Regions from separate parts of the Ensifer sp. ENS02 genome, predicted to be linked through region 2. Evidence: predicted binding sites of a transcription regulator. Region 2 holds the regulator's gene; each other region holds the start of a gene.
What was found. Region 2 encodes LexA, which represses DNA repair genes until DNA is damaged. Its sites were predicted from a motif close to TGTTCNNNNTGTGTTCNG; they were not measured.
Positions count from the first base shown of each region.

Region 1: recA (recombinase RecA) is a predicted target of LexA. The motif match lies at 5,514-5,531, and genes of this name have one in related genera.
Region 3: IB262_RS15190 (PA0069 family radical SAM protein) is a predicted target of LexA. The motif match lies at 6,672-6,689, and genes of this name have one in related genera.

Region 1 covers NZ_JACVAO010000001.1:803,018-813,097, reverse strand. Annotated here, with positions in the region: gene IB262_RS04070 (carbon-nitrogen hydrolase family protein) at 1-77, opposite strand, end outside; gene IB262_RS04065 (GyrI-like domain-containing protein) at 287-1,138, opposite strand; gene alaS (alanine--tRNA ligase) at 1,472-4,135, opposite strand; gene recA (recombinase RecA) at 4,367-5,455, opposite strand; gene IB262_RS04050 (carbohydrate kinase family protein) at 5,775-6,722, shown strand; gene IB262_RS04045 (pseudouridine-5'-phosphate glycosidase) at 6,754-7,683, shown strand; gene IB262_RS04040 (PAS domain-containing sensor histidine kinase) at 8,000-10,080, opposite strand, start outside.
Region 2 covers NZ_JACVAO010000009.1:314,457-324,536, forward strand. Annotated here, with positions in the region: gene IB262_RS21100 (cysteine synthase A) at 1-231, opposite strand, end outside; gene IB262_RS21105 (SDR family NAD(P)-dependent oxidoreductase) at 536-1,378, shown strand; gene IB262_RS21110 (SMR family transporter) at 1,366-1,692, opposite strand; gene IB262_RS21115 (SMR family transporter) at 1,679-2,050, opposite strand; gene IB262_RS21120 (cyclopropane-fatty-acyl-phospholipid synthase family protein) at 2,129-3,382, opposite strand; gene IB262_RS21125 (deoxyribodipyrimidine photo-lyase) at 3,468-4,931, opposite strand; tRNA gene IB262_RS21130 (tRNA-Asn) at 5,030-5,104, opposite strand; gene IB262_RS21135 (hypothetical protein) at 5,264-5,557, shown strand; gene IB262_RS21140 (thermonuclease family protein) at 5,779-6,513, shown strand; tRNA gene IB262_RS21145 (tRNA-Cys) at 6,666-6,739, shown strand; gene IB262_RS21150 (hypothetical protein) at 6,949-7,281, shown strand; gene lexA (transcriptional repressor LexA) at 7,370-8,092, opposite strand; gene IB262_RS21160 (hypothetical protein) at 8,329-8,625, opposite strand; gene IB262_RS21165 (hypothetical protein) at 8,964-9,581, shown strand; gene IB262_RS21170 (hypothetical protein) at 9,709-10,080, shown strand, end outside.
Region 3 covers NZ_JACVAO010000006.1:311,557-321,636, reverse strand. Annotated here, with positions in the region: gene IB262_RS15230 (S49 family peptidase) at 1-4, opposite strand, end outside; gene IB262_RS15225 (tRNA1(Val) (adenine(37)-N6)-methyltransferase) at 178-948, opposite strand; gene IB262_RS15220 (DUF2007 domain-containing protein) at 960-1,181, opposite strand; gene IB262_RS15215 (polyprenyl synthetase family protein) at 1,289-2,305, shown strand; gene IB262_RS15210 (tetratricopeptide repeat protein) at 2,466-4,301, shown strand; gene IB262_RS15205 (4-(cytidine 5'-diphospho)-2-C-methyl-D-erythritol kinase) at 4,309-5,220, shown strand; gene moaB (molybdenum cofactor biosynthesis protein B) at 5,222-5,764, shown strand; gene IB262_RS15195 (hypothetical protein) at 6,058-6,579, opposite strand; gene IB262_RS15190 (PA0069 family radical SAM protein) at 6,755-7,912, shown strand; gene IB262_RS15185 (ribonuclease HII) at 8,134-8,784, shown strand; gene IB262_RS15180 (F0F1 ATP synthase subunit B) at 9,084-9,569, opposite strand; gene IB262_RS15175 (F0F1 ATP synthase subunit B) at 9,583-10,080, opposite strand, start outside.

The DNA of each region.
Region 1 (10,080 bases), on a different contig from region 2:
AGTGCAGTTGTATAGGATTCGCCGGTCTTGGCGGCACGGGCGCGAACGCGCCGTTTGAAATTTCGGTTTTCAGTCATCACAGGGCCTTTCGCGTCTCGGGCAAGTTCCCCAGCAACCGGACCCGAAACGGTGGGACCGAGATTGCGACCCGAGACTGAAGTCCCTTTGCCTCCGTGAAAGGATCGTGCTGGGGACGATCTTTGGAGGTTCGGCGCAGGCCACGCCGAACCAAAAGGTGCCGCTCGGACACTGATTCGTCAATTGCGGGTGTGTGCTCGGGTGTCTGTCACTTCAAAGGCAGATAGATCTCGCTCAAGAGTTCGGTCGGCGCAACTTCGCGGGGATTGTTGAGATATTTCTCGAACATCAGGCTGTCGCGGATATCGCGGCCGGACTGCGGCAGCCATGTGCCGTAGAGCCATTGGTAGGCCTTCGGCATATCCGCGTAAGGGCCTTTGTGGCGAAGCACCGCATAGCGGCCGCCGTCGAGATGCTGCGGGATCAACGGCGCCTCCGCCGGCATCGGTCCGCGCGCGCTGACGCAGGCAAAGGAGCGCAGTTTTTCCGCGGGCACCAGTTCCGGATCGTCGAGGTAGATGCCGATCATCTCCATGTCCGGCCGGAACAATTGCCGTGAAAAGAGGGTGCCATAGAGCGTCTCGAACGCCTTGCCGATCTCCATATAGGAGCCGGTGTGGGCGACGCCGACGAGGTCGAAGGCTTCGACGTCCTTCAGGGTGACTTCATACATGTCTGGAATTCCTTCCGTTGAAGCGGTTTCAAAGGCGACATGGCTCCCTTCCTTGCGGTATCGCGCCGGCGGCAGCCCATAGGCGGCCTTGAAGGTGCGGTTGAAGGATTGCAGATTGGGATAGCCAGAGCGCTGCGCGATCGTTTCGACAGGAAGATCGGTCTGGGCGAGATCGGCCGCTGCCCGCTGCAGCCGCAGCCGCTTCACCGTTCCTGCCAGCGTCTCGCGGTGAACGGCCCGGTAGATCCGGTGCCAATGGTGCGGCGACAGACAGGCAATCTCGGAAAGGCGATCAAGGTCGAGATCGCCGTCGAGATGACCGTAGATATAGTCGCTGACCCGGTGCAGACGCCGTTCATAGGTCGCCCACGCTACCCGCTCTTCCATGTCCAACCTTTCGCGCTTTGCTCACGGATGGGTAGACCATAGATCAATTTGACAAATCCTGCGGAGTTGCGGGCGTGCTTCGACAGAGATTTGTACGAGCCTTCCGCGCTATAGGACCCCAGAACGGTGCCTTGGCCAGCAATCACGTTTCGGTTTGACCGTCCGAGGCGCCGAGGCTCTGTTCGTGTGGGCTGGTGATCCGGCCGGGTATGACACGCACGACCGGAGGGGGCTCGCGGGACCGCGAGCGTGAAGCTACACAAGCCCTGCCCGATGCAAACAAAAAGGGCGCCGCAACGGACGCCCCTTTTCCTATTCTGCTGCGGGTAACAATCAGCCGGCGAGTGCGACGGCCACCGCTTCGATCGCTTCGGCCGCCTTGTCGCCATCCGGACCGCCGGCCTGGGCCATGTCGGGACGGCCGCCGCCGCCCTTTCCGCCGAGAGCGGCGGATGCGACGCGAACGAGGTCAACGGCGCTGAGCTTCGAGGTCAAGTCGTCGGTCACGGCAACGACCGCGCTTGCCTTGCCATCGCCGGAAACGCCGACGAAGGCAACGACGCCGGAGCCGAGGCTCTTCTTGCCGTCATCGGCCAGGCTCTTCAGATCCTTGGGCTCGACGCCCGAAACGACCTTGCCGAGGAAGCGAACGCCGGCGATTTCGCGGGCGGCATCGGCCGGACCCGCTTCGCCGCCACCACCGAGTGCCAGCTTCTTCTTGGCCTCAGTCAGCTCGCGTTCCAGCTTGCGGCGCTCGTCGAGCAGCGCCTCGACGCGGCCGAGCACGTCGCCCGGCTGAACCTTCAGCGTGTTGGCGAGCGTCTTCACGCGCTCGTCCTGCTCGTTCAGATAAGCGCGTGCCGCTTCACCGGTCAGCGCCTCGAGGCGACGAACGCCGGCGCCGACGGCGCTTTCCGAGACGACGCGCACCAGGCCGATGTCACCGGTGGCAGACACGTGCGTGCCGCCGCAGAGTTCGACGGAATAAGCGCGGTTGGCCTTGGAGCCGTGGATGCCGCGACCCATCGAGACGACGCGAACCTCATCGCCGTACTTCTCGCCGAAGAGCGCCATCGCACCTTCGGCAATCGCATCATCGACGCTCATCAGACGCGTGGTCACCGGCGTGTTCTGGACGATGATCTCGTTGGCCATCTCTTCAACGACCTTCAACTCCTCCGCCGTCATCGGCTTCGGATGAGAAACGTCGAAGCGCAGGCGTTCCGGCGCTACCAGCGAGCCCTTTTGGGCCACGTGGGTGCCAAGCACTTCGCGAAGGGCCTCATGCAGCAGGTGCGTTGCCGAATGGTTGGCGCGCAGGCGCGAGCGGCGGGCGTGATCGACGTCGAGCTGGGCGGCGTCGCCGGTCTTGACCGTGCCTTCGGCCACGGTCGCGAAGTGGACGAAGAGCCCCTCGCCGCGCTTCTGCGTGTCGGTGACGGTGAGCTTGCCGCTTTCCGTCGTGATCGTGCCGGTATCGCCCATCTGGCCGCCCGATTCGCCGTAGAACGGCGTCTGGTTGAGCACCACCTGGACGGTGTCGCCCTTGGCGGCGGTTGCTACGACAGCGCCATCGCGCACGATCGCCTGGATCACGCCCTCGGCGGTCTCGGTGTCATAGCCGAGGAAATCGGTCGCGCCGTGCTTTTCCTTGAGCTCGAACCAGATGGTCTCGGTCGCAGCTTCACCGGAACCGGCCCAGTTGGCGCGGGCTTCGGCCTTCTGGCGCTCCATGGCAACCGAGAAGGCGTCGGTGTCGACGGTGATGCCCTTGGCGCGCAGCGCGTCCTGGGTCAGGTCGAGCGGGAAGCCGTAGGTGTCGTAGAGCTTGAAGGCGGTTTCACCGTTGAACTGGTCGCCTTCAGACAGATCGGCAGACGCGTCGGACAGCAGATTGAGACCGCGCTCCAGGGTCTTGCGGAAACGGGTTTCCTCTAGCTTCAACGTCTCGGAGATCAGCGCTTCCGCGCGCACCAGTTCCGGATAGGCGCGGCCCATCTGGCCGACGAGTGCCGGCAAGAGCTTCCACATCAACGGATCCTGGGCGCCCAGCAGCTGGGCGTGACGCATCGCACGACGCATGATGCGGCGAAGCACGTAGCCGCGGCCTTCGTTCGACGGCAGCACGCCGTCGGCGATCAGGAAGGCGGACGAACGCAGGTGGTCGGCAATGACGCGATGGCTGGCGCGACGGTCGCCCTCAGCCTTGACGCCGGTCGCTTCTTCCGAAGCCGCGATCAGCGCGCGGAAGAGGTCGATGTCGTAGTTGTCGTGCTCGCCCTGGAGAACGGCTGCGAGACGCTCGAGGCCCATGCCGGTATCGATCGACGGACGCGGTAGGTTGACCCGCTCTTCCTTGGTGATCTGCTCGTACTGCATGAAGACGAGGTTCCAGATCTCGATGAAGCGGTCGCCGTCTTCGTCGGCCGAGCCCGGAGGTCCGCCCCAGATATGGTCGCCGTGGTCGTAGAAGATTTCCGAGCACGGGCCGCAGGGGCCGGTATCGCCCATGGCCCAGAAGTTGTCACTGGTCGGGATGCGGATGATGCGGTCGTCGGAGAAACCGGCGATCTTCTTCCAGAGATCGAAGGCCTCGTCGTCGGTGTGGTAGACCGTGACCAGCAGGCGCTTGGCGTCGAGGCCATACTCCTTAGTGATCAGGTTCCAGGCGAGCTCGATCGCGTTCTCCTTGAAGTAATCGCCGAAGGAGAAGTTGCCGAGCATTTCGAAGAAGGTGTGGTGACGCGCGGTGTAGCCGACATTGTCGAGGTCGTTGTGCTTGCCGCCGGCGCGAACGCACTTCTGCGCCGTAACGGCCGTCGAATAGGGACGCTGCTCCAGGCCGGTGAAGACGTTCTTGAACTGCACCATGCCGGCATTGGTGAACATCAATGTCGGGTCATTGCGCGGCACCAACGGGCTCGACGACACGACCTCGTGACCGTTCCTGCGGAAATAGTCGAGAAAGGTCGACCGGATTTCATTCACGCCGCTCATCTTGCGTCCTATTCTTAAGCACCGATTCCGGCCCGGGTACGGCCCATGCCGCGCCACTAAGCCATTGTCCCTAAACCCTGCGGCCACCCGTGGTGACCGCACCCTCCAACGCGCTGGGTCGCCGGAACCAAAGGCTTTTATCGCTCACATATCCGACTGTCCAGACGCCAGCAAAAAACCGGCCGCCCACGGGACGACCGGTTTTCTGGTAACCTCAGTGGGCCGAGCGGCTTATGCTTCCGGCGGCTCGTCACCGTCGTCCGCTTCCGGACCGCCATTCTCGAGGAACCGATCAGCGATCAGGCCGGCGTTCTGGCGCAGCGCCGTCTCGATTTCGCGCGCGAGATCCGGATTGTCGCGCAGGAACGTCTTGGCGTTCTCGCGGCCCTGGCCGAGACGCTGGCTGTTGTAGGAGAACCAGGCGCCAGACTTTTCGACGATGCCGGCCTTGACGCCGAGGTCGACCAGTTCGCCGGTCTTCGATACGCCCTCGCCATACATGATGTCGAATTCGACCTGCTTGAAGGGAGGCGCCATCTTGTTCTTGACGACCTTGACGCGGGTCTGGTTGCCGACGACCTCTTCGCGCTCCTTGACCGAGCCGATGCGGCGGATGTCGAGGCGAACCGAGGCGTAGAACTTCAGCGCGTTGCCGCCGGTGGTGGTTTCCGGCGAACCGAACATCACGCCGATCTTCATGCGGATCTGGTTGATGAAGATGACCATGCAGTTCGACTTGGAGATCGACGCCGTCAGCTTGCGCAGCGCCTGGCTCATCAGGCGGGCCTGCATGCCCGGCAGGCTGTCGCCCATTTCGCCTTCGATTTCGGCGCGCGGCACGAGCGCGGCGACCGAGTCGACGACCAGCACGTCGATCGCGCCGGAACGCACCAGCGTATCGGTGATCTCAAGCGCCTGCTCTCCGGTGTCGGGCTGCGAGATCAGGAGGTTTTCGAGGTCGACGCCGAGCTTGCGGGCATAGACCGGATCGAGCGCGTGTTCGGCGTCGACGAAGGCGCAGATGCCGCCCTTCTTCTGTGCTTCGGCGACGGTCTGCAGCGCCAGCGTCGTCTTACCCGAGCTTTCCGGGCCGTAAATTTCAACAATGCGGCCCTTCGGCAGGCCGCCAATGCCGAGCGCGATGTCGAGGCTGAGAGAGCCGGTCGAAACCGTCTCGATCTCAATGATGCTGTCCTTCCCACCGAGCTTCATGATCGATCCCTTACCGAACGAACGTTCGATCTGGGAAAGTGCCGCTTCAAGTGCCTTGCTTTTATCCACCGATTTGTCCTCTACGAGCCGCAAAGAGTTTTGTGCCATTTGGTCCACCTTTAGGTTATTGAAGCTACCGAGGCAATGAAGCCGCCGCAGGAGTTTTTGTACATGTTTTGTTCCGTATTTGCAAGAGCGCGACAACACATTGAAAAACAATAGCTTTCAACGATACGTTCGATTCTTGTTCACGGAACGAAACCAGAGTTTTCGAATGTTGGCGCAAGCCCTTCGAACCTGCCCGGCAAGGGTCGGCCGATTCGCCTGCGCATGAGACTTTGAGCAGGTCGGGCGCGTGGCGCTTTGCGACGCGGCATTGCAGGATGCCAACAGATATTCGGCCGATCGGCCAAGCAGAGGAACATTCATGACGCAAGCTGACATCGCCGTTTTCGGTGGCGCGCATATCGACAGGCGCGGCCGTATATCGGGAACGACAGCGCCCGGGTCGAGCAATCCGGGAAGCTGGTTCGAAGAAGCGGGCGGCGGTGGTTTCAATGCCGCGCGCAACCTGGCGCGGCTTGGCCACAGCGTGCGCATGATCAGCACCCGCGGCGGTGATGCGGCCGGCGAGATGGTGACCGCAGCCGCGGCCGCCGCTGGCGTCATCGACAGTCCCCTGACCTTTCTTGACCGCCAGACGCCGAGCTATACGGCGATCCTCGAAAACGACGGCAATCTGGTGATTGCGCTCGCCGACATGGAACTCTACCGGCTGTTCTCGCCACGGCAGTTGCAGCGGCGGGCGCTCCGCGAGGTCATCGCCGCGAGCAAGCTGGTGCTGACCGACGCCAACCTGCCGGAAGAAACGATCGCCGCACTTGCCCAGTCGGCTGCCGGCAACGGCCGCCTCGTCGCCGGGATCGCTGTTTCGCCGGCCAAGGTCATCCGCTACCGGCCGTGCCTCTCGCATCTCTCGTTCCTGTTCATGAACGAATCCGAGGCGCGGGCGCTGACCGGCAAGGAGGCGGCCGAGGCGGAAGAATGGCCGGCCCTGTTGCGCGGTCTGGGCATCAACGGAGGCGTCGTGACCCGGGGCGGCCGTACGGTCGTTGCCTTCGAGGGCGATAGCGCCTGTGTCGTCGTGCCGCCGGCCCTGCCCGCCCTTGCCGACGTCACCGGCGCTGGCGACGCGCTCGCCTCCGGCTTCCTTTCCGCCCGCCTTGCCGGCCGCAACATCGCCGATTGCCTGCGGCACGGCATCGCAGCCGCCGGTTTGACGTTGCGTTCTCCCTTGGCCGCATCCGAAGAGATGTCCGCGGCCAATCTCGAACAGGCGCTGGCCCTTGTGCCCGCGCCCCAAATGCTGTCATGACATTTGCCAGCAGAACTCCCAAGGAAAGACCATGACCAAACCCGCTTCCCCCTTCCTGCCGATGGAATATTCCGACGAGGTCGCAGCCGCCAAGGCGCGTGGCGCGCCGATCGTGGCACTGGAATCGACCATCATCACCCATGGCATGCCCTACCCGGGCAACCTGAACATGGCCCGCAGCGTTGAAGCGATCATCCGCGAACAGGGTGCCGTGCCGGCGACCATCGCCGTCATTCATGGCGTACTGCATATCGGCCTTGACGATGCCAAACTCGAAGAACTGGCCAAGACCCAGGGCGCGATGAAGGTCTCGCGCGCCGATCTCGCCTTCGCGATCGCCGAGCGCCGCACCGGCGCGACCACCGTCGCCGCGACGATGATCGCTGCTGCCCGCGCCGGCATCCGCGTCTTTGCGACCGGCGGCATCGGCGGCGTGCACCGTGGCGCCGAGCTCTCCTTTGACATCTCCGCCGACCTCGATGAACTCGCCCGCACCGGTGTCATCGTCGTCTGCGCCGGCGCGAAGGCGATCCTCGACATTCCGAAGACGCTCGAAGTGCTCGAGACCCGCGGCGTTCCGGTCGTCACCTATGACAGCGAAATCTTCCCGGCCTTCTGGTCGCGCGACAGCGGTCTCAAGAGCCCGCTGATGCTGAACAGCCCGGCCGCGATCGCCAACTTCCAGACCATGCGCGAGCTGCTCGGCGTCGAAGGCGGCATGCTGGTCGCCAATCCGGTTCCGGAAGCTGCCGAGATCCCGCGCGAAGAGATGGAGATCTACATCGCCCGGGCGCTCGACAATGCCGAGAACGACGAGATCACCGGCAAGGCGGTCACGCCCTATCTGCTCAGCAACCTCTTCGAAATGACCGAGGGCCGCAGCCTCGAGACCAACATCGCGCTGGTCGAGAACAATGCCCGGCTTGCCGGCGAGATCGCCGTCGCGTTGAACGTGAAGTAATCCGGTAAGAAACGGCGAGAAATAGAGAAGCCCGGCCCGCAAGCGCCGGGCTTTTTACATTGGCGAAGGCTGACGATGCGTTGGAAGTTTGATCAAGCACCTGATGTTGCCTGCGTTACCTGCCGCTCGTGGTCGCGATGGCGGAGGTCGTCGAGCGCCACACCGACCTCGACGAGATCGCCGATCTTCCTCCCGGCTGGTCGGCAACGCGCGCCTCGGCCAACGGGCCTTGGTCAAGGCAGCAGAACAACTAGGGGCGGAAGCCTAACGTACCCAGCGCCGGACCCCGGTCGATATTCCCTGGCGTTTAAAGGTCCTAGGAATCGAGCATTTCGCGCACGGATACCGCCAGCTGCTTCAGCGAGAACGGTTTGGGCAGGAAGCCGAACTTGGCATCCGCCGGCAGGTTGCGGGCAAAGGCGTCTTCGGCATAGCCCGAGACGAAGATGAACTTCAGGTCCGGGTATTTCTTGCGCAGTTCGGTCAGGAGCGTCGGTCCGTCCATTTCCGGCATCACCACGTCGGATACGACGATATCGACGGCGCCGTTGAGCTCGTCCATGATGTCGAGCGCCTCGACGCCGGAGCCCGCTTCGTAGACGGTGTAGCCGCGCGTTTCCAGCATGCGCTTGCCGCCGCGGCGAACAGCCTCCTCGTCCTCGACGAGCAGCACGACTGCCGAATCTCCGGTGAGATCGGTCGGCTCCTCGGTCTTGACCACGGGAGCCGCTATCGTCTGCACCACCGGCGCAGCAACGGTTCCGGTGCCTGCCTGCGCGGGCTCCTCGGGCGCAACCGGCACCTCGATATGGCGCGGCAAGAGGATGCGGAAGGTCGTGCCCTTGCCCACTTCCGATTCCGGATAGATGTAGCCGCCCGACTGCTTGACGATGCCATAGACCATCGACAGGCCGAGACCGGTGCCCTTGCCCACTTCCTTGGTCGTGAAAAACGGCTCGAAGATTTTGTCGAGGATTTCGGGCGCAATACCTGTTCCCTGGTCGGAAACTTCCACCATCACGAAGTCTTCGTCCGGCAGCTCACGGCGTCCGAAGGCCGAAACCTCCGCCGCCGGCAGATTGCGGGTGCGAAGTGTAATGATGCCGCCTTGGGGCATGGCGTCGCGGGCGTTGACCGCGAGGTTCAAAAGCACCTGTTCGAACTGGCCGAGATCGGTCCGGACCGGCCAGAGATCGCGACCATAGTCGACCTCGACCTTGACGTTCGTTCCGGTCATGCGGTCGACCAGCATGCGCAGGTCGCCGATCACGTCGGTCATGTTGAGCACCGTCGGCCGCATCGTCTGCTTGCGCGAGAAAGCAAGCAGCTGCCGCACGAGAACAGCGGCACGGTTGGCGTTGCGCTTGATCTCCATCAGGTCGGCGAAGCTCGGGTCGGCCGGCCGGGCAGACAGAAGCAGGTGGTCGGAGGACAGCAGGATCGCCGTCAGCACGTTGTTGAAGTCGTGCGCGATGCCGCCGGCAAGCGTGCCCACGGCGTTCATCTTCTGCGTCTGCGCCATCTGGTTTTCGAGCGCTTTCTGCTCGGTAATCTCCAGCGCATAGATGATCGCCGCTTCCTCCGGCGCCTGATCGGTCTGGTCGATCACGGCATTGACGTAGAAGCGGAAATGGCGCTCGCCATCGGTCGGGTGCAGCGCGTCGATCGGCGCGATGTCGCCCTGCCGGTCCTTGGCGGCCGCCAGCGCGTCGTGCAGGCGAAGCTTCTCGGTTTCGTGCACCACGGCATCGATCAGCGCGCCGCGCTCGACGTCGTCCTGCGAGACGAGACCGGAAAACAGCTTCAGGAACGGCGCGTTGGTGCGCAGGATCCGGCCATTGCCATCGACCGAGGCGATCGCCATCGGCGTATTGTTGAAGAAGCGGGTAAAACGCATCGCTGCGCTCGACGCCGACTGGTCGCTGTCCTCGCCGCCCTCGCGCGACATGACGATGGTGCGGCTTTCGCCGGGCGCGCCGTCGCGGGTCGAGGAGACACGGTGGATCATGCGCACCGGCAGGCTCTGGCCGTTCAACTTGCGCAGGTCGAGGTCGAGCATCTTGGTCTTCTTCAGACCCGGTTCGGCCTGCACCGCCTGGACGAGCGTCAGCCCCTCACCGGCCACCAGATCGCCAATACTTATCGAGCCCGGCTGGAACTTGGTGAGATCGATGCCGAGCCAGTCGGCAAGCGTGGCGTTGATATAGAAGATCTCGCCCTTGCGGCCGGCGGAGAAGAAGCCGGCGGGTGCGTGATCAAGATAATCAATCGCGTTCTGCAATTCCTTGAAGAAGCGCTCCTGGTCATCGCGTTCGGCAGTGATGTCGGCGATCTGCCAGAGATAGAGCGGATTGCGCTCGCTGTCTTCGAGCGGCAGCACGCGTGCCTTCAGCCGGA
Region 2 (10,080 bases):
GATGCCGGTATTGCCGGCCGTGCCTTCGACGATGACACCGCCCGGCCGCAACTGGCCGGTGCGCTCCGCATGGCGAATGATCCAGAGCGCCGCGCGGTCCTTCACCGATTGTCCGGGGTTCAGAAACTCGGCCTTGCCGAGGATCGTGCAGCCTGTCGCGTCGGATACGGATTTCAGCCGGATCAGAGGCGTGTTTCCGATTGCTTCGAGCACGGACGGGAGAATGGCCATTTTCAGAACCTCGTGTTTGAGGACAGGCACCGCGGTAAGGCGGCACGTACCAGGTAAAAGCGAACGGCGGCCAGCGAATATCGACAACGTTCCGGGACCGCCGAAATGTTGGCGTGTTTTCGGCTCAGCCTGCACTTCAGGCAAGAAATAGCGTTTCGCCGTCGCTCTGTCCCGAACAAAAATCGTCTCCAGGGACTGCGAGAGCCGGCGGCAAGGAGCGCTGCCGCGAAGAAGGGCCGGGCAAGTCATTTTTCGCCCACAGAAGGAGATGCGTACGTGTTTCCCGGCGCGTGCCGAGGAGTGAGTGATGAGTATTCAATCTACGAAATCGGAACAGAAACTGGCTTGGGTGACGGGCGCAAGCTCGGGAACCGGGCGGGCACTGGCGCTCGCGCTGGTGCGGGAAGGCTATTCCGTCGTCGTGACGGCGAGAAACCACGACAGGCTCGTGGACCTGCAGCATGAAGCAGCAAGCGAAGGGCGGATCACCGTGCTCGACGGCGATGTCACCGACCCTGCCGACATGGAGCGGGTGATGGCGGCGATCGAATATGATCACGGGCACCTTTCGCTCGTGGTGCTGAACGCCGGGGTCGCGCTGCCGGTGCGCGGAGACGAGCTTCACCGCGAGGCCTTCGAGAAGAGCTTTGCCGTCAACCTCAACGGCGTCGTCAACTGTCTCTTGCCGGCGGTGGACCACATGAAGACGCAGGGGTACGGACACATCGCCATTGTCTCGTCGGTAGCCGGCTACGGCGGACTGCCGACCAGTGCCGCCTATGGCGCCACCAAGGCCGCGCTGATCAATATGGCGGAAAGCCTGAAGTTCGATCTCGACCGGCTCGGCGTCCGGCTGCAGATCATCAGCCCCGGCTTCGTCGATACGCCCGGGACCGCGCGCATTCGCTTTCTCCGACCGGCGCCGGTGAACAGTGAAGAGGCGGCAAGGCGCATCGTTGCCGGCCTGAAGTCGCGAAGGTTCGAAATTGCCTTCCCACGCCGGTTTGCCTACGCGGTGAAGCTCATGGACCTGCTGCCCTACAGCCTCTATTTCCGCCTGCTGAACTGGCTGACCCGCGGCAAGGCGGAGGCCATGGAAGGACAGAAGCGCGCCGGACCCGGCGGCCGTCCCCGTCAGGCGGTGTGAAGCACCAGCACCGCGCCGAAGATGAGCGCCAGTCCGACCCAGCCGATCGGCTTCAGCTTCTGACCGAACAGGAAGCGGCCGCAGATGGCCGTCCCGAAGATCCCGGTTGCGCCAAGTACGGCATAGGCGATGGCGAGCTCCATGCCCTTGATGGCTTCCGCCAGGAAGGCAAAGGCGGCGAGCACCAGCAGAATCGAAAGGATGCCCCAGCCGCGGCGGGCGAACCCTTCCGATTTCGTCGAGGCGAGGTTGGCCGCAATATCGAGGATGCCGGCCACGACCGCGAGAACGAAGTAGATGCTAGGCGCGCTCATCGGCGGCTCCTTCACGCGCTGCCTCGTCCTCATCATGATACTCGCCGGCATTGACGAGCAGGATGCCGACGATCGCCATCGAAAGCCCGAGCATTTCGCGTCCGGTCAGCACATGGCCGAAGACGAAAACCGAAACCAGGGTGATGATGGCGACGCCCGAACCTTCCCAGATCGCATAGGCGACGCCGACCGATATCGTCTTCACCGCCTTTGCCAGGAAGACGTAGGAGAGTGCGATCGAGACATACATGACGATGTGGCCGAGATAGGAGCCGCTTTCGGAAGCGGCCTTCATCACCGTCAGGCCCACCACTTCGGTCGCGATGGCGAGCGCGAGGAAAAACCATGCAAGACGCATGCTGTACCTTTGAACAGAAACTTGGATCGACCGCCTCTTAAGCGCTACGGGTGACGCGGTAAAGACGCGCCGTGCGCTTCACTCGAAGACGATCTGCCGGACGTCGATGTTGCGGGCACGGAACCCGGCCTCGCAGTAGTAGAAGTAGAACTCCCACAGCCGCTTGAAGCGCAGGTCGAAGCCGAGCGGCTCGATCCTGTTCCAGACCGCCCAGAACCGCTCCCGCCATTCGCCGAGTGTGCGGGCATAGTCGACGCCAAAGCCGAAGTCGTTGATCATCCGCAGGCCGACATTGCGGCCAAGCTCGACCAGATGCTCGCGCGTTGGCAGCATGCCGCCCGGGAAGACGTATTTCTGGATGAAATCCGGATTGGAACGATACTCCTCGTAGGATTCGGGTTTGATCGTGATGATCTGCAGTCCGGCCTTGCCCCCGGGTTTCAGGCACCGCTTCAGCTGCGAGAAATAGGTTGCCCAGAATTTTTCGCCGACGGCCTCGAACATCTCGATCGAGACGATGCGGTCATAGGTGCCCCTTTCTTCACGATAGTCCTGGAACTTCAATTCGACCCGGTCGGCAAGGCCCGCACGCTGCATGCGTTCGCGTGCGAAGGCCAGTTGCTCGCGGCTGATCGTCAGCCCGGTGACCTTGCAGCCGATTTCCGTTGCCGCAAATTCGGCAAAGCCGCCCCAGCCGCAGCCGATCTCAAGCACATGATCGCCGGTGCGCAGGTTCGTCGCTTCCGCGAGCGCGCGGTATTTGGCTTTCTGCGCTGAGCGAAGATCATTGGCGCCCGTTGCATAAAGCGCAGACGAATAGGTCATGCTCGGATCCAGCCATTCGCTGTAGAAGGCGTTGCCGAGGTCGTAATGGGCCGAGATGTTGCGGCGCGCGCCGGAGTGGGTGTTGGCATTGCGCCAGTGCAGGAACTTGTCGAAAAGGCGCAGGAGCCCGCGCGCACGGTTTGGAAAATTCCTGCCGATTTCGGCGTTGACGAGGAACAGTTCGAGAAAGGCGCCGACATCGGGACTGTCCCAGTCGCCGTCGATGTAGCTTTCTGCAGCCCCGATGGTGCCGCCCGAGATAGCACGCTGCGGCAGGTTCCAGTTGTTGAGGTTGAGGATGGCGCTGGGGCCGGCCCTGGCGCCTTTGATCACCAGCCTGCGGCCGTCTGGCGTGGCGAGCATCAACGTTCCCACTTGAAGGTGCACCAGGGCGCCAAGCACCATGCGCGCCTTGAGCGGAAAATCCCGCACGGCCGTCGCCAGATTTTCGGAAGATAGCTCCACCGCACCGGCATATGCAGCAAAATCGGCTTCCAGGTTACGCATACACCACCCCCTCAGCTGTTGCATCCGTAACGTGAGCCTAGCCGCAATCGGGCGAGACGCCAACTGAGGAATTCTACCGGAGGCTCTACGTCTCCTCGGAAACTCCCGGTGCGCTTGTGATCTGCCGGAAGGCTGCCAGTGCCCGATCGCGGGCAAGGGCATGATCGATGATCGGATTCGGGTAGGTTGTGCCGAGTTCGATGCCGGCTTCGGCAAGGGCCGTGGCGGGCGCTGCAAAGGGGCGATGGACATAGCGCGGGTGGAGGCGCTCCAGCTCTGGCACGAAGCGCTTCACATAGAGACCGTCGGGATCGAATTTCTCCCCTTGCAGGACCGGGTTGAAGATGCGGAAGAACGGTGCGGCGTCCGCGCCCGATCCGGCGACCCATTGCCAGCTTGCGGCATTGTTGGCCGGATCCGCGTCGACCAGCGTGTCACGGAACCAGGCTTCTCCCTTGCGCCAGTCGACGAGCAGGTCCTTGATGAGAAAGGAGGCGACAATCATGCGAACGCGATTGTGCATGTAGCCGTGGCGCCATAGCTGGCGCATGCCGGCATCGACGATCGGGTATCCGGTGAGCCCGCTGGTCCAGCGGGTGAAATCGTCCTCGTCGTTCAGCCAATGGAAGCGGTCGAATCGACGGTCGAGGTTGCGGCGGCCAAGCTCCGGATAATGAAACAGCAGATGATAGGAGAATTCGCGCCAGGCGAGTTCCTTGCGGAAGGTGGCCGCCCCTTCGCCGCTATCGGCCTGGGGCCCAGCTGCCGCATGCCAGGCCTGCGCAGGCGAAATTTCGCCAAAGGCGAGATGAGGCGACAACAGGGATGTACCATCCGCGTCGGGAATGTCGCGGCAGCGTTTGTAGGCGTCGAGCTTCTCATCGACGAATTCTTCGAGACGGGTGGCCGCACCGTCTTCGCCCGGCGTCCAGACCTCGCTGAATGTCGCCGCCCAGTCCGGTTTCGTCGGCAGCAGCGACCAGTCGTCAAGGCGTTCCGATCGCGGCCATGCTCCAGGGGCTGCGATATGGTGCGGCCGGTCGATCGGCGGTGCCAGCTCGTTTTTTAGTTCGAGCGCGCGCCAGAACGGCGTGAACACGCGGTAGGGGCCGCCCGTCGTCGTCAGCAGCCGCATGGGCTCATGCAGCAATTGTCCTGCAAAGCTCTCCGCGATGATTCCCCGCTCGGCCAGCGCCTTCTTGAGCGCGGTATCCGTGGCGATGCCGTTCGGGTCGTAGCGCCGGTTCCAGTAGATGCGCTCCGCACCGCTTGCGCGCGCAATCTCGACAATCACGTCAAGCGGCGCGCCTGATCGAAGAACGAGGCGAGAAGCTTGCCGCGCGAGACTTGCGCCCAAGGCCTCGAGCGAATGGTGCAGCCACCACGCCTGCGCTGCCCCGAGCGGACCGTTGCCGCTGTCGGCGGGTTCGCGAATATAGAGGGGAATGACGGCTGCCTCGCCTGCGGCAGCCGAGAGGGCGCGATTGTCGGCCAGGCGGAGATCCTTGCGGAACCAGACGATGATGGGCGGCGCCGCGGCCTTTGTCATGAAGAACCATCGGGAGGTTGGGGATTGATCACCTGAAGAACATAGGTGCAAAATGAAAAAGAGCCATTCGCATCGCTGCAAATGGCTCTTTTAGAAAGTGGCTCCCCGGGCCGGATTCGAACCGGCGACCTGTCGATTAACAGTCGAATGCTCTACCGCTGAGCTACCAGGGATCATCCGCGCCGCTGTTGTGCTGTGCGCTTCAGAAGTGAGGCTGCTAATACGCATGCTTTTCTGATTTGCCAAGCGCTTTTTTCAAAAAAAATGACAAGTTCCGTTGCGAGGCTGTGGAGAAGTCCCCAATTGTGGGAAAACACGCCGGATAGGGAATGATGAATAAAAACAGGAAGCAGACGCATTTCGGCATTGATCCGCAAACACGACAGATCGTGCTGGGAAAATGGCGTATCGCGTTGCCCGACTCGCCCCTGCTGCGCATCCTGCTGGGTTCGCTGCTGGTGTTTTGTGGTTTTCTCGGTTTCTTGCCCGTGCTGGGCTTCTGGATGATACCGTTGGGCCTGATCGTGCTTTCCCACGACATTCCCTCGGTTCGCCGCCGCCGTCGTCGTCTGGCCGTCTGGTGGGCGCGCTGGCGCGGGAAGGCCAACTCCTCGAACGGCTCCTGAGCCGGACGCCGATTTAACGATCTTGTTGTCGAGGCAGGGCGGTCGGCAGTTTTCGGTTCCTCGCGGCCGTCACGTACCAATTCCGAATCTCTCAACAAGGGCCGTGGCCGCGCAGGCGAATGACCGGTTCCTCGCGGTCTTCCCCTCTGTTGGGGTGCCCTCGAAAACTTTTCGGCAACCCATCAAACGCATAATGCGGTCTCGAATCAGGATGGGAACCGATGGCCAAAGCCACTACGAAACGTCGACGCCGCAGTTCGGGCCGAAGCACCAGCAAACAGGGCGGCATGGCGCCGTGGTATCTGGCCGCAGCGCTCACCCTTGGCGGCGTCATGGTCTACGACCATCGCGCCGAGTTGCGGCACTGGCCGGTGGTTTCCGATGTCATGGCCTTTGCATCGCGATCGGAAACGAAGCCGAAGCCTCAGCGCGCGGTTCCTGAAGCGCAGGAGCGCGTTGCCCAGCAGGCGGATAGGCACAAACCGAATCCGAAGCCCAACCCGGCGACGAAGGTTGCCCTGGCCGCCCCGGTGCCGTCGGTGAATGTCGGCGTCACGCCGCCAACCCCTCTCGTGCGGCCGAATGAAGAGGTGAAGACGGCATCCATCCGTACCGATCAGTTCTATTTTTGCGGCATTCGCAACGACAACTGCGTGATCGATGGCGCGACCTTCGTCTTCCATGGCGAGACGATCCACGTCGCCGATGTCGATGCGCCGCGAATCCGCCAGGCAAGCTGCGACAAGGAGCGTTCGCGCGGCTTCTACGCCAAGCAGCGCCTGCGCGAATTGCTGAATGCAGGCGACTTCAGGCTGATCTCGGCGGGAGGGCGATCAGATGCCAAGGCCGGCGAGAAACTGCGCCTGGTCACCCGCGGTGACCAATCTCTTGGACGTGTACTCGTTTCCGAGGGGCTCGTGCGGCCGTGGGAAGGGCGCCCGACGCCCTGGTGCTGAGATCAGCTGGGAGACGATCGGCGGACATCGTCGATCGTTCTGTGGAAAGTATCCGTCCTGCAAATCGACGGCGCGTTTTTCAGAAAATGCCTCTTGCGGTTTTTCTGCAATCATTCTAAATCCGCGCCAACGCTTGGTTATCCGAGCTGTGAGGCCTCGTGGCGGAGTGGTGACGCAGAGGACTGCAAATCCTTGTACCCCGGTTCAATTCCGGGCGAGGCCTCCAAAAATCTCACCTCGTTAAGTTTGGTTTGACGTTCTGCCTTAGGGCAGCGCGGTAATATTCGCGACCCCACGTCCGCGCAAGCCACGTCTCCTATGCCTCCGTCGGATCTTATCGCTTCGGTGAATTCGGTAGAGGGGGAACGATGACTCCGCTGAGATCAACCGCATCGGTAGCGTCCGTCAACATTAAGAACGGAGGCAATGGCATCAATGAAAAAGAGACTGATCCTGACGGCGTTGGCGTGTTTTGCTGCGACCGCTATTGAGGCGCGCGCGGACGACCTGGTTTTCCAGCTGAAGAACAACACCGGCGCGGTACTGACGAATTTCTATACGTCGCCGGTCGGCGTCAATGAATGGGAAGACGATGTTTTCGGTCGGCAGGTCCTGAACCCCGGCGAGAGCATGGAGATCACCATTGCCGACGGGCGGGACGTCTGCAAATACGACATGCGATTCGAGTTCGAGGAAGGCTCGGCCCTCGATACGACCGAGGACACGCAGGATCTCTGCGAACTCGGCGAATACACGATCCACGAATAAGCGATCTGGATTTCAGGTCGCCTTAAATGGAAAGAGCCTCGCCACTTTCAGTGGCGAGGCTCTTTTGATTCGGCGTTCTGCCTGGAATTCAATGGTAGCGGCGGATCAGCCCGACGAGCTTGCCCTGGATCTTCACGCGATCCGGTCCGAAAATGCGCGTCTCGTAGGCGGGGTTGGCCGCTTCGAGCGCAATCGACGCGCCCTTGCGACGGAAGCGCTTCAGCGTCGCTTCCTCGTCGTCCACGAGCGCCACGATGATGTCGCCGGGATTGGCCGAGTTGCCGTTGCGGATGATCACCGTGTCGCCGTCGAAGATGCCGGCCTCGATCATCGAATCACCCTTTACTTCGAGGGCGTAATGCTCGCCGCTGCCGATCATGTCGAGCGGGACGGTAATGTCATGAGTGTTGTTCTGGATCGCCGAGATCGGCACGCCGGCAGCGATGCGCCCCATCACCGGGACGGAAACAGACGTGCTTTCGGCGACCGGCGCCGGCTTCGGCGTGGCAGGAGCGGCGGCCGGCGGCTTTCCGAGGCTGCCCTCGATCACGCTCGGCGAGAAGCCTCTGCGCGGCTGTTGCTGGCCGGCGGCGTAGGCTTCCGGAAGCTTGATGACTTCGAGCGCGCGCGCCCGGTTCGGCAACCGGCGAATGAACCCGCGTTCTTCGAGCGCCGTGATCAAACGGTGAATGCCGGACTTCGACGCCAGGTCGAGCGCATCCTTCATTTCATCGAAAGACGGCGGTACGCCCGACTCCTTCATGCGTTCGTGGATGAACAGAAGCAATTCCTGTTGCTTGCGGGTCAGCATGGCACGTCGCTCCAGAGGCGTGAAACAAATCAAGAACAGACACTATCTGTTCCATATGTGTTCCGCAAGTGCCTAAAATTCCGTGAATTCAGGCAATTGGCTGCTTCTGTGGGGGGCGATTGGTCACTTTTGCGGGAGCGGGGCGGTTTTCGGCGACGGTTGCGTCCCAAAACAGCGCCGGGCAGGCCGGTCGCGCGCGTGATTCGAACGAATCGCGGCTCTCTTCGCGGAGAGACTTAAGTCGCTTGCGAGGCCGAGCAGGCGTCTTCGAACTCCTTCACCGTTTCGGCGCTGTTGTCTTCCGGAAGCACTGCGTCGGCCGCATCGGTCGCAACGGGCGTATCGCCGTCATAAACGAAGGACTGGATGTAGAACGCGAGCGCGCCCTTCCAAACATTGCGTCCATCGATCTGATGGCACGGCACGGCCCGTTCGAAATCGGTCTGGAGTTCATCCACCGTCGCGGCACTGAGCTTGACGTCAGGCATATTGGGCGATGCGACTATCGAAGCGAGAAGCAGGGCGGCAAGCACGGTGATCGTCCACTTGATGAAGGGGTGGGACTACGGGGTGGTAAACGATGTGAACCGCGCTTTCGTTCCGAAGTCCAGCAAGCATGGCGATCACTCTGCCTTGTTCAACAGCTCTTTGCCCGCAGGCTGTGGCTGATTTGCGCCAGCCGCTCCATCTCAACCTCGTCTCGGCCGTTCTTTATGGACCGGCGCGGAGAATGCATCGGAGCTGCCAGCTTTCGCATCGGGCCTGGGGCGCGCAAAAATCCCTGCGGGGAAGGGCCTTCACCGTCTCGACAGGCCTCTAAAAAAAGATAACTTTGCGTGGAAAGTGGGGTGGTTGCATGCATAGATTGTCGTTGGTGGTGCTCGGCCTGTTGCTCACGGCTGGAGCGGCGTCTGCTGAAGAAGGGCGTTCGAATATCTGGAAACGGATCAACGCCTGGACGGTGGGATCCGATCCTTCCCTGGGAGGCTCGTGTTACGCGGCGACGAGCTATGACGCCGGCGCTATCCTTCGTATCGGCTTTTATCCGCGGGGATCGACGAACCTGGCGTTTCTTTCGATCGGCAATGCCGAATGGAAATCCATCGAGCCGCAGCGGGAATACGATGTTGCCTTGCAGCTCGACCGTGGTCGTCAGTGGCCGGCCGTTGCGTTCGGTGTTGATCTGACCGGAGCCAAGGCCCTTGTCGTCAACTTTTCCAACACCGACTTCTTTACCGAATTCGTTCGCAAAAACACCTTGGCGCTGGCCTTCGAGGGGCGCGTCGTCGCGAGCCTCAGCCTGCGTGATTCGATGAAGGCGGTAAGCGAGATGTTCAAGTGCCAGGAGGCGGTGAGCGCCTTGATCCCGAATGGCGGTCAGGGAGCGGCGAACGATCCCTTTGCGGGCGCCGGTGGCAATGCGCCGAACAACGATCCCTTTGCCGGCGGCGGCCAGACCAAGTCGTCGAAAGATCCTTTCGCCATGTGATGGGCGCGTCCGCTTGCCGCAGAGAGGTGAATATTCCTAAAATATTGCCTGGGATCGGCTAGGCACCCTCGACAGTGACGGGGGGACCTATCAAAATGCGGGCAAACGGGGGTTTTGCATGCGTAGATTGCTGGTCGGATTGGTAAGCTGTCTGATCGCCGCGGGATCGGCCGCGGCTGAGGAGTCCGAAATCATCAAGTGGAAGGATGTCGACGGCTGGACCGTTGCATCCGACACCTCGATGGAGGGCTCCTGCTTCATCTCGTCGGTATTCGACGGCGGGGTCACCTTGCGCCTTGGGTTCTATCCCAAGGGCTCCGAGTCGCCGCTCTATATGAGCTTCGCCAGCGACGACTGGAGGTCGCTCGAGGTCGGCAAAGAGTACGACCTGACCTTCCGCTTCGACAAGACCGATCCCTGGAGCGCCTCGGCGACCGCCGCCGGTGATGCGAGCGGAAAGTTTCTGTTCGTGAACGTCACCGACGCCGAGTTCCTGACG
Region 3 (10,080 bases), on a different contig from region 2:
TCATTTCAACTCCTGCCTGCTGGGACATGCCATGATTTTGAGCCGGAACGACCGGAAATCATAGACATGACCGCGTCTCATCGGCGAAAAGCGGAATGCTTCGCTCGATCGCCCGCCAGGGGCTCTTCCATGCCATGTATGCACTGATGCGGCGAACGCAATGCCGCATACGGTAAATCAGCGGCGGCGATAGGCGGCGCGGCCATTGTTGAGGTCGTCGACATGGTCTGCGAAGCGATGCCCCTCCTCGTGCATGACGAGCGGGGCGCGGAAGACCAGCCGTTTGCGGCTCTGCTTGATCGCCGTCACCAGGATGCGCACGGCGTTTTCACCGACCCGCGGATGCAGCGCCGTGATCTCGATGCCGCCAAAGCGGCGGCCGCAAGCGGCGATGATCTCGGCGATCGATTCCGGCCGAGCGATCAACGACAGTTGCCCGCCGGGCTTCATGATCGCGCCCGCCGTCTTCACCCAGATCTCGAACAGCCCGTCGCTCATCGCATGGGCCTCGGCCTTGAGCGCATCCGGAGTCTTGCGGTCCGAGGCATCGTTGAAGGGTGGGTTCATGATCACATGATCGAAGCTGTCATCCGCCAGACCCGTCGCGACACGCGCCTTGCCGGTCAGTGAAACGTCGGCCTCAACGACCGAGACGCGCGAGGAAAGACGGGCGTTTTCGGCAAGCGCCAGGCTGCGGCGGGCAAACTCCGCCATAACGGGCGAGCGCTCCACCAGCACCACTTCCGCATCGTCGATCCGCGAGGCGACGGCCATGCCGGCTGCACCCGCGCCCGCACCGAGATCGGCGACCCGGCAGGGACGATCCGATGCAACGAGCGACGCAAGCAGCATGGCGTCCATGCCGGAGCGATGCCCCTGGCCGAGTGGCTGGACGACATGGAACTTGCCGCGGTGAAATGCATCGACGGTTTCGGTCGCAGCCGGCATCGGCTCCGTGCTCAAGGGCGCAACTCCGCCTCGAGCCCGGCATCGATCAGGATCCGGCGCGCCGCGTCCGCGTCTTCCTCGGCGACCAGAAAGCGACGGGGCAAGAGGCCGAGCGAGCCCTCAAGAATGCTCATCCCCTGGTCGGCGATGAGGCTTGCGATGCCGGCATCCTTCATCAGGCTCTCGGCAAAGGAGAGCACGACGGCATCGTTGGTACGGATCAATTCCTTCATCCGGCGGTTTTTCCTGTCCTATTTCAGCAAGCGGGACAATTCGCCTCTTGCCGCACGGGACACCCCTTCCTATTGTCGAAAGCGACAATGAAAACAGGAGTCCCGGTGTGGGCGTAGTGATACCGCTGGAAGACAGCAAAAACAAACAGGCGTCCGTAAAGCCGCTCGTTGATCTGACCGCTGCGGACATGGAGCGCGTCAACCAGCTTATCCTGTCGAAGGCCGGCTCCGACGTTCAGATGATTCCCGAGGTCGCCAACCACCTGATTTCTTCGGGCGGCAAGCGTCTGCGCCCGATGCTGACGCTCGCCTCCGCTGCGATGTTCGGCTACGAGGGCGACGCCCACGTCAAGCTCGCAACCAGCGTCGAATTCATGCACACCGCGACGCTTCTCCATGACGACGTCGTTGACGAAAGCGACCTTCGCCGCGGCAAATCCACCGCACGCACGATCTGGGGCAACCAGGCAAGCGTGCTGGTCGGCGACTTCCTGCTCGGCCAGGCCTTCCGCATGATGGTCGATGTCGGCTCGCTTGACGCGCTCGACGTGCTGTCGACGGCAGCTTCGGTCATCGCCGAAGGCGAAGTGCTGCAGCTCTCCGTCGCCAAGAACATGGAAACGACCGAGGACGACTATCTCCAGGTCATCCGTGCCAAGACCGCAGCCCTTTTTGCCGCCGCCGCCGAAGTTGGGCCGATCGTAGCCCAGACCAGCAAATCGGACCGCAATGCGCTGAAATCCTACGGGATGAACCTCGGCCTCGCCTTCCAGCTCGTCGACGACGTGCTCGACTATGGCGGCTCGTCGAGCGACCTCGGCAAGAATGTCGGCGACGACTTCCGCGAGGGCAAGATCACCCTTCCTGTAATCCTCTCCTATCGCCGCGGGACGGCGGAAGACCGTGCCTTCTGGCGCGAGGCGATCGAAGGCGGCGACAGCAGCGACGCGAACCTCGACAAGGCACTCGGCCTGATCAAGCGCTATGGGGGCTTGAGCGACACCATCGCGCGCGCCCAGCATTACGGCACGATTGCCCGCGATGCGCTGGCGCCGCTGCCGGCGTCTCCCTGGAAATCGGCGCTCACCGAAGTCATCGACTTCTGCATCGATCGCGTCAGCTGACGGGCTCCGGGCAGGTCAGAACGAGCGACAGGATTTTCTTGCCGCGTTGCGCCAAAAAAGCCATTCTGTTCCTCAAGAGTTGCGTTGGGCTATATGTGGCTGACTCCGAAAACAACCCTTAGTGGTGCGAAAGCCGAGCAATCGGCGCGAAAGGTTTGACATGCGGCAAAAGACGATTCTCCGCCTCCTCAGCGGCGCAGCACTGCTGGCTCTCGCTGCTGTCAGCGGCGGCTACCAGGCATTTGCCGAGGAGAAGACCGCAGCCGTCGAGGAAACTGAGCCGTTCGACATCAAGTCGGTCAATACCTTTTCCGGCGCATTTCTCGCTGCCCGCACCGCCGATACGGACCGCGACTTCGCTTCCGCCACGGAACTCTACCGCATCGCGCTGCAGTTCGAGCCGAACAACAACGACGTCAAGCAGCGGCTGATGATCACGCTTCTGATGGCGGGCCAGTTCGACGAAGGCGCGAAGATTGCCGAGCAGCTGAAGTCCGACCCGGCCGTCGAGCGCATCACGACGGTCATTCGCGCAATCGAGGCGATCCGCAAGCGCGAGTATCGCAACGCACAGAAGCTTCTGAACTACCAGGGTCCGAACGATCTCGACCGCCTGATGAACGGCCTGCTTTCGGCCTGGGCGAAATTCGGCCAGGGCAAGCCGAAGGAAGCACTCGCCGAGATCAACGGCCTTGACGGTCCTGAATGGTTCCGCGTGTTCAAGAACTATCACGCGGGCGCGATCGCGGTTGCTGCGGGTGACAAGCAGACGGCGCGCACCAGGCTCAACGATGCCATTCTCGACCGCGAGGGCGGAAGTGCCGCTCCGGACACCTTCATGCGCGCGGTCGAAGCGCTTGCCCGTTTCGAGGCGCGCGAAGGCAACAAACAGAAGGCGCTCGATACCGTCGCCGTCGGCGAAAACATGGTCAACAACTACACGCCGCTGCAGGCGCTGAGGACCGATATCGAGAACGGTGTTCCGCAGGAACAGCAGGTCAAGAACGCCACCCAGGGCGCTGCGGCCGTGCTCTTTTCGATCGGTGCGGCACTCAACCGCGACGGCGCCGAGGACATCGTCTCGCTCTACCTGCAGACCGCGCGCCGGCTCGACCCTGACAGCGCCGACATCCTGGTCATGCTCGGCGGCATCGCCGAAAACCTGAAGAAACCGAACGAGGCGATCGAACTCTACAAGGCCATTCCCGAGACCTCGCCGATGCGGCGCGTTTCGGAACTACAGCTCGGGCTCAGCCTCGCCAGCATCGGCAAGGTCGACGAGGCGAAGAAGCACCTGAAGGCGCTCATCGACGTCGATCCGAAGAACATCCGCAACTATCTCGCCTATGGCAGCGTGCTTTCCGACGCCAAGGACTACAAGGAGATGGGCGAACTCTACGATCGCGCCGTCGAACAGATCGGCTCCGTGCCGAAGCGCAGCGACTGGACCGTGTTCTTCCAGCGCGGCATCGCCTATGAGCGCCAGAAGCTCTGGGACAAGGCCGAGCCGAACTTCCGCAAGGCGCTGGAGCTCAATCCGGACCAGCCGCAGGTGTTGAACTATCTCGGCTATTCCTGGGTCGACATGAACATCAACCTCGAAGAGGGCCTGGAGATGATCCGCAAGGCCGTCGAGTTGAAGCCGGATGACGGCTATATCGTCGATTCCCTCGGCTGGGCCTATTTCCGCATGAACCGCTTCGACGACGCAGTCGTGGAACTGGAGAAGGCAGCCGAACTGATGGCCGGCGACCCGACGATCAACGATCACCTTGGCGACGCCTACTGGCGCGTTGGCCGCAAGCTCGAAGCCGTGTTCCAGTGGACGCAGACGCTCGAACTGAAGCCCGAGGAAGCCGAGATCCCGAAGATCAAGGCAAAGATCGAGAACGGCTTGCCGCCGCTCAAGGAAACGGTCCCCGCCTCCGCCGATGCCAAGGAAACCGCTCCGAAGAAGGTGACCCCGGAAGCACCGGCGCCGGACAAGAAGTCCTGATCGTTCCATGTCGGAAGGTGACATCGCGGGCTTCGCGCTGACGCGCGCAGCCCCCGCCAAGATCAATCTGGCCCTTCACGTCGTCGGCCAGCGCGCCGACGGCCACCATCTTCTCGAAAGTCTCGTCACTTTTGCCGATCGCGGCGATCGCATCGGTCTCTCGCCGGCGGATGCGGATCGCTTCACGGTTTCGGGCGCGTTTGCCGCCGCGCTGCCGATGGATGCCGGCGCGGGCGGCAACCTGGTTCTGAAGGCACGGGACCTGCTGCGCGCCGAACTGCAGGCAGTTGACCGCGACACGGCCGGGCCGGTCCACCTGCATCTCGAGAAGAACCTGCCGCTCGCCTCGGGCATTGGCGGCGGATCCGCGGATGCGGCGGCGACGCTTCTTGGGCTTCTCGATCTTTGGGGCGCGACGATCGAACCCTCCCGCCTCGGCGCCATCGCGCTGCAGCTCGGGGCGGACGTGCCGATGTGTCTTGCCGGCACGCCACTGCTCGCGAAGGGGATCGGCGAGGACATTACGCCGCTTGCGGATTTCCCCGCGCTGCCGGTCGTGCTGGTGAATCCGCTCGTCGCCGTCTCGACTCCGGTTGTCTTCCGGGCCCTCGCCAACAAGACGAACCCGACGCTCGTTGCGCCTCACAGAGCCGGTACGGCGGCCGAGTGGATTTCTGCCATCGCCACGATGCGCAACGATTTGCAGCTGCCGGCAGAGGGCCTTGAGCCCGTGATCGGCACGGTCCGCAAGGCATTGACCGAAGCCGGAACGGCGCTCACGCGCATGTCGGGCTCGGGCGCCACATGCTTCGGCCTTTTCGACAGCGACGTGCGCGCGGCTGCGACAGCGCGCGCTCTTTCGGAGGCCTACCCCGGGTGGTACGTTCTCGCCTGCAGGACAGTGGGCAAAGGGAAATAGCATGGCCGGCATCGACGAAAAGCGTCCGTTCATTCCTGTCGGGATCGCCATCCTCACGGTCTCCGACACGCGCACGCGCGCCGACGACAAGTCGGGCGACACGTTGGAAGCGCGGGTGCGTGACGCCGGCCATCGGCTTGAGGCGCGCGCCATCGTTTCCGACGACAAGACGAAGATCTACGACCAGGTGAAGGCCTGGACGCTCGATCCCAACATCGACGTGGTGATCACGACAGGTGGAACGGGCTTCACCGGGCGGGACGTGACGCCCGAGGCGCTGGAACCGTTGTTCGAGAAGCGCATGGACGGGTTCTCCGAAGTCTTCCACCGTATCTCCTTCGAGAAGATCGGCACCTCGACGATCCAGTCGCGGGCAACTGGCGGCGTTGCCAACGCCACCTTCATCTTCGTCCTTCCGGGTTCGCCCGGTGCCTGCCGTGATGCGTGGGACGGCATCCTCAAGCAACAGCTCGACTATCGGCACATGCCCTGCAATTTCGTGGAGATCATGCCGCGGCTCGACGAGCATCTGAAACGTGGCTGAAGAGCTTGGACCGTTCCGGCTTGGCCGACCTGTTACCTTAGTAACTGACGGTCGCTTCTCCTCTCGTTAGTCTCCAAGCGTTGACACAGCGAGGAACGACCGCCGCACGTTCTATTCCTCGCGCCGCCAGACCCTTCCGCCTCTGTCCCCCAGGCGGAATGCAATGTTGGATACGACGGGCAGCCAGAATGCTGCCCGGATAGAAATCTACCAAACAAGGTCATTTGAGAGCCGCTTGGAGGTGCCGTCCCCCCGGGACTGGCACCTTTAATTTTGCGCGCTACGAACCGGCGTTACCGCCTGGCTTCGACGGCGACCCAGGCCGGAACAAGTTCGGTCGAGAGCTTGCGGACAGAGCGGACATTCGTCATGGCATCCAGGCCCGTATTGCCGCGGGCGGCCGCAAGAGCATCGTTCTTGCGCAGGAGAAAGCCTGTCTCCAGCGGCTTTCCCCGCCGGGTCAGCCGGCGGAAGAAAGGCCTGCGATGCAGTCTCGAACCGGAGAAGCGGGCCGGTGCCTTGTTCATCGACACGTACTCGGCCAGTTCATCGATCCAGCGGCCGATCGGGCGGGCGCCCGGCTCCAGCAACATCAGCCATTCGCCACGCGCCGAACCCACCACATCGGCGAGATTCCAATCCCGGCAGAAACGGCATCCAGCGGCATCGGCCACATCGGACGAACCATCCTTCGAACCGTGATCGAGGATGATCACATCGCTGACCAGCCCCTCCACCGCGCCGGCAACCAACACAGCAAGCGTCTGCGCCAGTTCGGCTTCGTTGTCGCGGGTTTCCATAATGATCGTGAGCATGGTTTCTCGTAACGCATCGGCACGGCAATTGCTACATCCAGGACATCGACCGAAGCGGTGCCTTGATCGACAAAACCGAAATTGCAATTTTTTGTTCTTGAATTGTTCCCTCATTCGCGATAGGAAAATAATCAGAACAAAACGGGATCAAATATCTGATTCCGGGGAGATTCCAATGACCGAGCTGTCTCAGATCAGGCAGGGTGCTCTTGCGCCCGCCAACACGGCAGATGTGGCCGAAGCGATGATGAGCGCAACGGGCCTCCGGATCGACATCGATCGCCGCCGGGGGCGCGGCGCCGGGATCAACATGTCCGGCAGGTTCGAACCGCGCAGCCGCGAGACGTTCGACGACGGTTGGGAAAGCCTGGAGGATCTGCCGCCGTTCAAGACCGAGGTTCAGGTCGAGAAGCCGCGCACGGTGATCACGAGGAACGAGTCTCCCGACATCTCCTTCGACCGCTCGATCAATCCCTATCGCGGCTGCGAGCATGGTTGCATCTATTGCTTTGCCCGCCCCACGCACGCGTATATGGGCCTATCGGCCGGCCTCGACTTCGAAGCAAAACTGTTTGCCAAGCCGGATGCACCGCGACTTCTGGAGCGCGAACTGGCGCGGCAGGACTACAAGGTGAGGCCGATCGCCATCGGCACCAACACCGACCCCTATCAGCCGATCGAGAAGGAGTGGCGCATCATGCGCCAGATCCTCGAGGTGCTGCGGGACGCCAACCATCCGGTCATGATCGTCACCAAATCAGCGATGGTCACCCGCGATATCGATATCCTGGCGCCGATGGCGGAAAAGGGACTGGTGCGCGTCGGGATCTCCGTCACGACACTCGACCGGAAGCTCGCCCGCACGATGGAGCCGCGCGCCTCGACCCCGAGCAAGCGGCTGGAGGCGATACGCATGCTTGCCGAAGCCGGCATCCCGGCCGGTGTTCTCGTTTCCCCTATCATTCCGGCGCTGAATGACCACGAGATCGAGCGCGTGCTCGAAGGCGCAAGGACAGCCGGCGCGACCGAAGCGAGCTATGTCCTCTTGCGGCTGCCGCTCGAGGTCAGCCCGCTCTTTCGCGACTGGCTGCTGCGCAATTATCCGGACCGCTACCGGCACGTCATGTCGCTCATCCGCTCCATGCGTGGCGGCAAGGACTATGACGCCGAATTCGGCAAGCGCATGAAGGGCGCCGGCCCCTATGCGTGGCAGATTGGCCGCCGCTTCGACCTGGCGGTCAAGCGCCTCGGCTTCAACCCGACGCGCCGGCAGCTGCGCGACGATCTCTTCGTGCCGCCGCTCGGAACGGGGGTGCAGCTCTCGCTTCTTTGAAGGCTTTCCGGTCGCCTGGGTAGCCATCCCGCAATTTCGTAATCGGCGCGCGGCGAGAGATGATCGCCCCGCACCGCCAGGCGAACCCGATAGCGGGCGCCTCAGATTGCATAGCAGTTCCGGTGCCCCTTACCCGCCGTGGGCCCCGGTAATCCCCCGTCCGCCGCCGCACTCGGACCTGGGGGCTTGAAGAGAATCGGTCGATCATGCGAATTAGACTTATGTCTCGCAGATCGTCCGATTCTCCCCTTTTTCCCGATATCATCGAAGCGCCCGATTTCAATTTCGAGCTTTCGGCCAAGGGCGATGGCTTCTGGCCGGTCGCCGGAGCGGATGAGGCCGGGCGTGGGCCGCTCGCGGGACCGGTGGTCGCCGCCGCCGTCATCCTCGATCCGGACGCCATTCCCGCAGGCCTCGACGACAGCAAGAAGCTGACGGCGCAGGCGCGCGAAAAACTGTTCGAAGAAATCCTCGCCACGTCCGAAGTGTCGATCGCCTCGGCTTCGGCCGGCACGATCGACGCCACCGACATCCGCAAGGCAAGCCTTGAAGCCATGCGACGCGCCGTGGCCGGCCTGCCCTCGAACGCACGCTTCGTGCTCGTCGACGGCCGTGACGTGCCGCCCGGCCTCACCTGCCACGCCAAGGCGGTCGTCAAGGGCGATGCGCGGTCGCTGTCGATCGCCGCCGCTTCGATCGTCGCCAAGGTCACCCGCGACCGCATGATGGCCCGTGCCGATCTCGCACATCCCGGCTACGGCTTCGCGCTCCATGCCGGCTATGCGACGGTGACCCACCGTCGCGCCATCGAGACCCACGGCCCCTGCCCGCTGCACCGCATGAGCTTCCGGCCGCTGCGCCGGGACGACTAACCTTTGCGCAATCCCTGACCAGCGCTACGCAGGCGTTGTCGGTTCCGCTTCCGACATATCTCGTCAACAGCTTTTCTCGCGTCAAAAGCCATACCGGCGGCGCGCATGCTGACGTGCGCCACGCTAGCTCTTGAACACTGGTCCTACTTCGGCGGCCAAACCTGATGTGGCGAAACGCCTACGCAAATCTCTGACGGAGGCTGGCACCACCCATTGTTCGGGCCAACGCGGTCTCTGCAGACAGGCATAAAAAAAGCCCCGCACGAAGCGGGGCTTTCTCCAATCGAATGTCCGAGCGCTTAGTTCAAGCGTGCCTTGACGTCGCCAAGTGCCTTCTTGAACAGATCGCTCTGGGCGCCGGCGTCGGCCTTGGCGGCAATGACCTTCTCGGCAGCGGCGATCGCGAGATCGACGGCAGCGGAACGAACCGCGTTGATCGCGTCGCTTTCGGCCTGCTTGATCTTCTGTTCCGAAAGAGCCGTGCGACGAACGACGTATTCCTCGGTCTTCTGCTTGGCTTCCGCGGTCAGCATTTCGGCTTCGCGCTGGGCGGCAGCGACGATGCCAGCAGCTTCCGCTTCGGCATCCTTGCGCTTGCGCTGGTATTCAGCGACGAGGCCCTGTGCTTCTTCGCGCAGGCGCTTGGCTTCGGTCAACTCGTTGCCGATCTTTTCGGCGCGGGCGTCGAGCGCCTTGCCGACCATGCCCGGAACCTTGAGATAGGCAATCAGGACGAAGAACAGGATCAGGCCAACGAAGGCATAGAAAGTTGCATCAAGATGCATAGTTCAGTGCTCCTCAGTTGCCAGCCGATGCCTTGACGGCAGCGGTGATCTCGGCCTTGGTGACGGTTCCGCCGATCAGCTGCTTGACGACAGCCGTTGCGGTTTCCTCGGCGATGGCGCCGACGTCGGCCAGTGCCTTTGCCTTGATGTCGGCGATGCGGTCTTCTGCAGCCGAGATCTTCTTGGCAAGGTCGGCTTCGACGGCGGTGCGGTCAGCATTGGCCTTGGCCTTTGCGGATTCGCGGGCGTCGTCGGCGATCTTGTGACCCTTGGACTTGGCGGCTGCCAGGTCCTGCTCGTAGGAAGCGATGGCAGCGTCGGCTTCGCCCTTGAGGCGGGACGCTTCATCGAGATCCTGAGCGATCCGATCGTGACGGGTTTCCAGAATTCCGCCGATGCGCGGAATGATGACCTTCGACATCAGGAGATAGAAGAGGCCGAACGTGATCGCGAGCCAAAGCAGCTGCGATGCGAAATGGGTCGTATCGAAGGGCGGGAACACGCCGGAGCC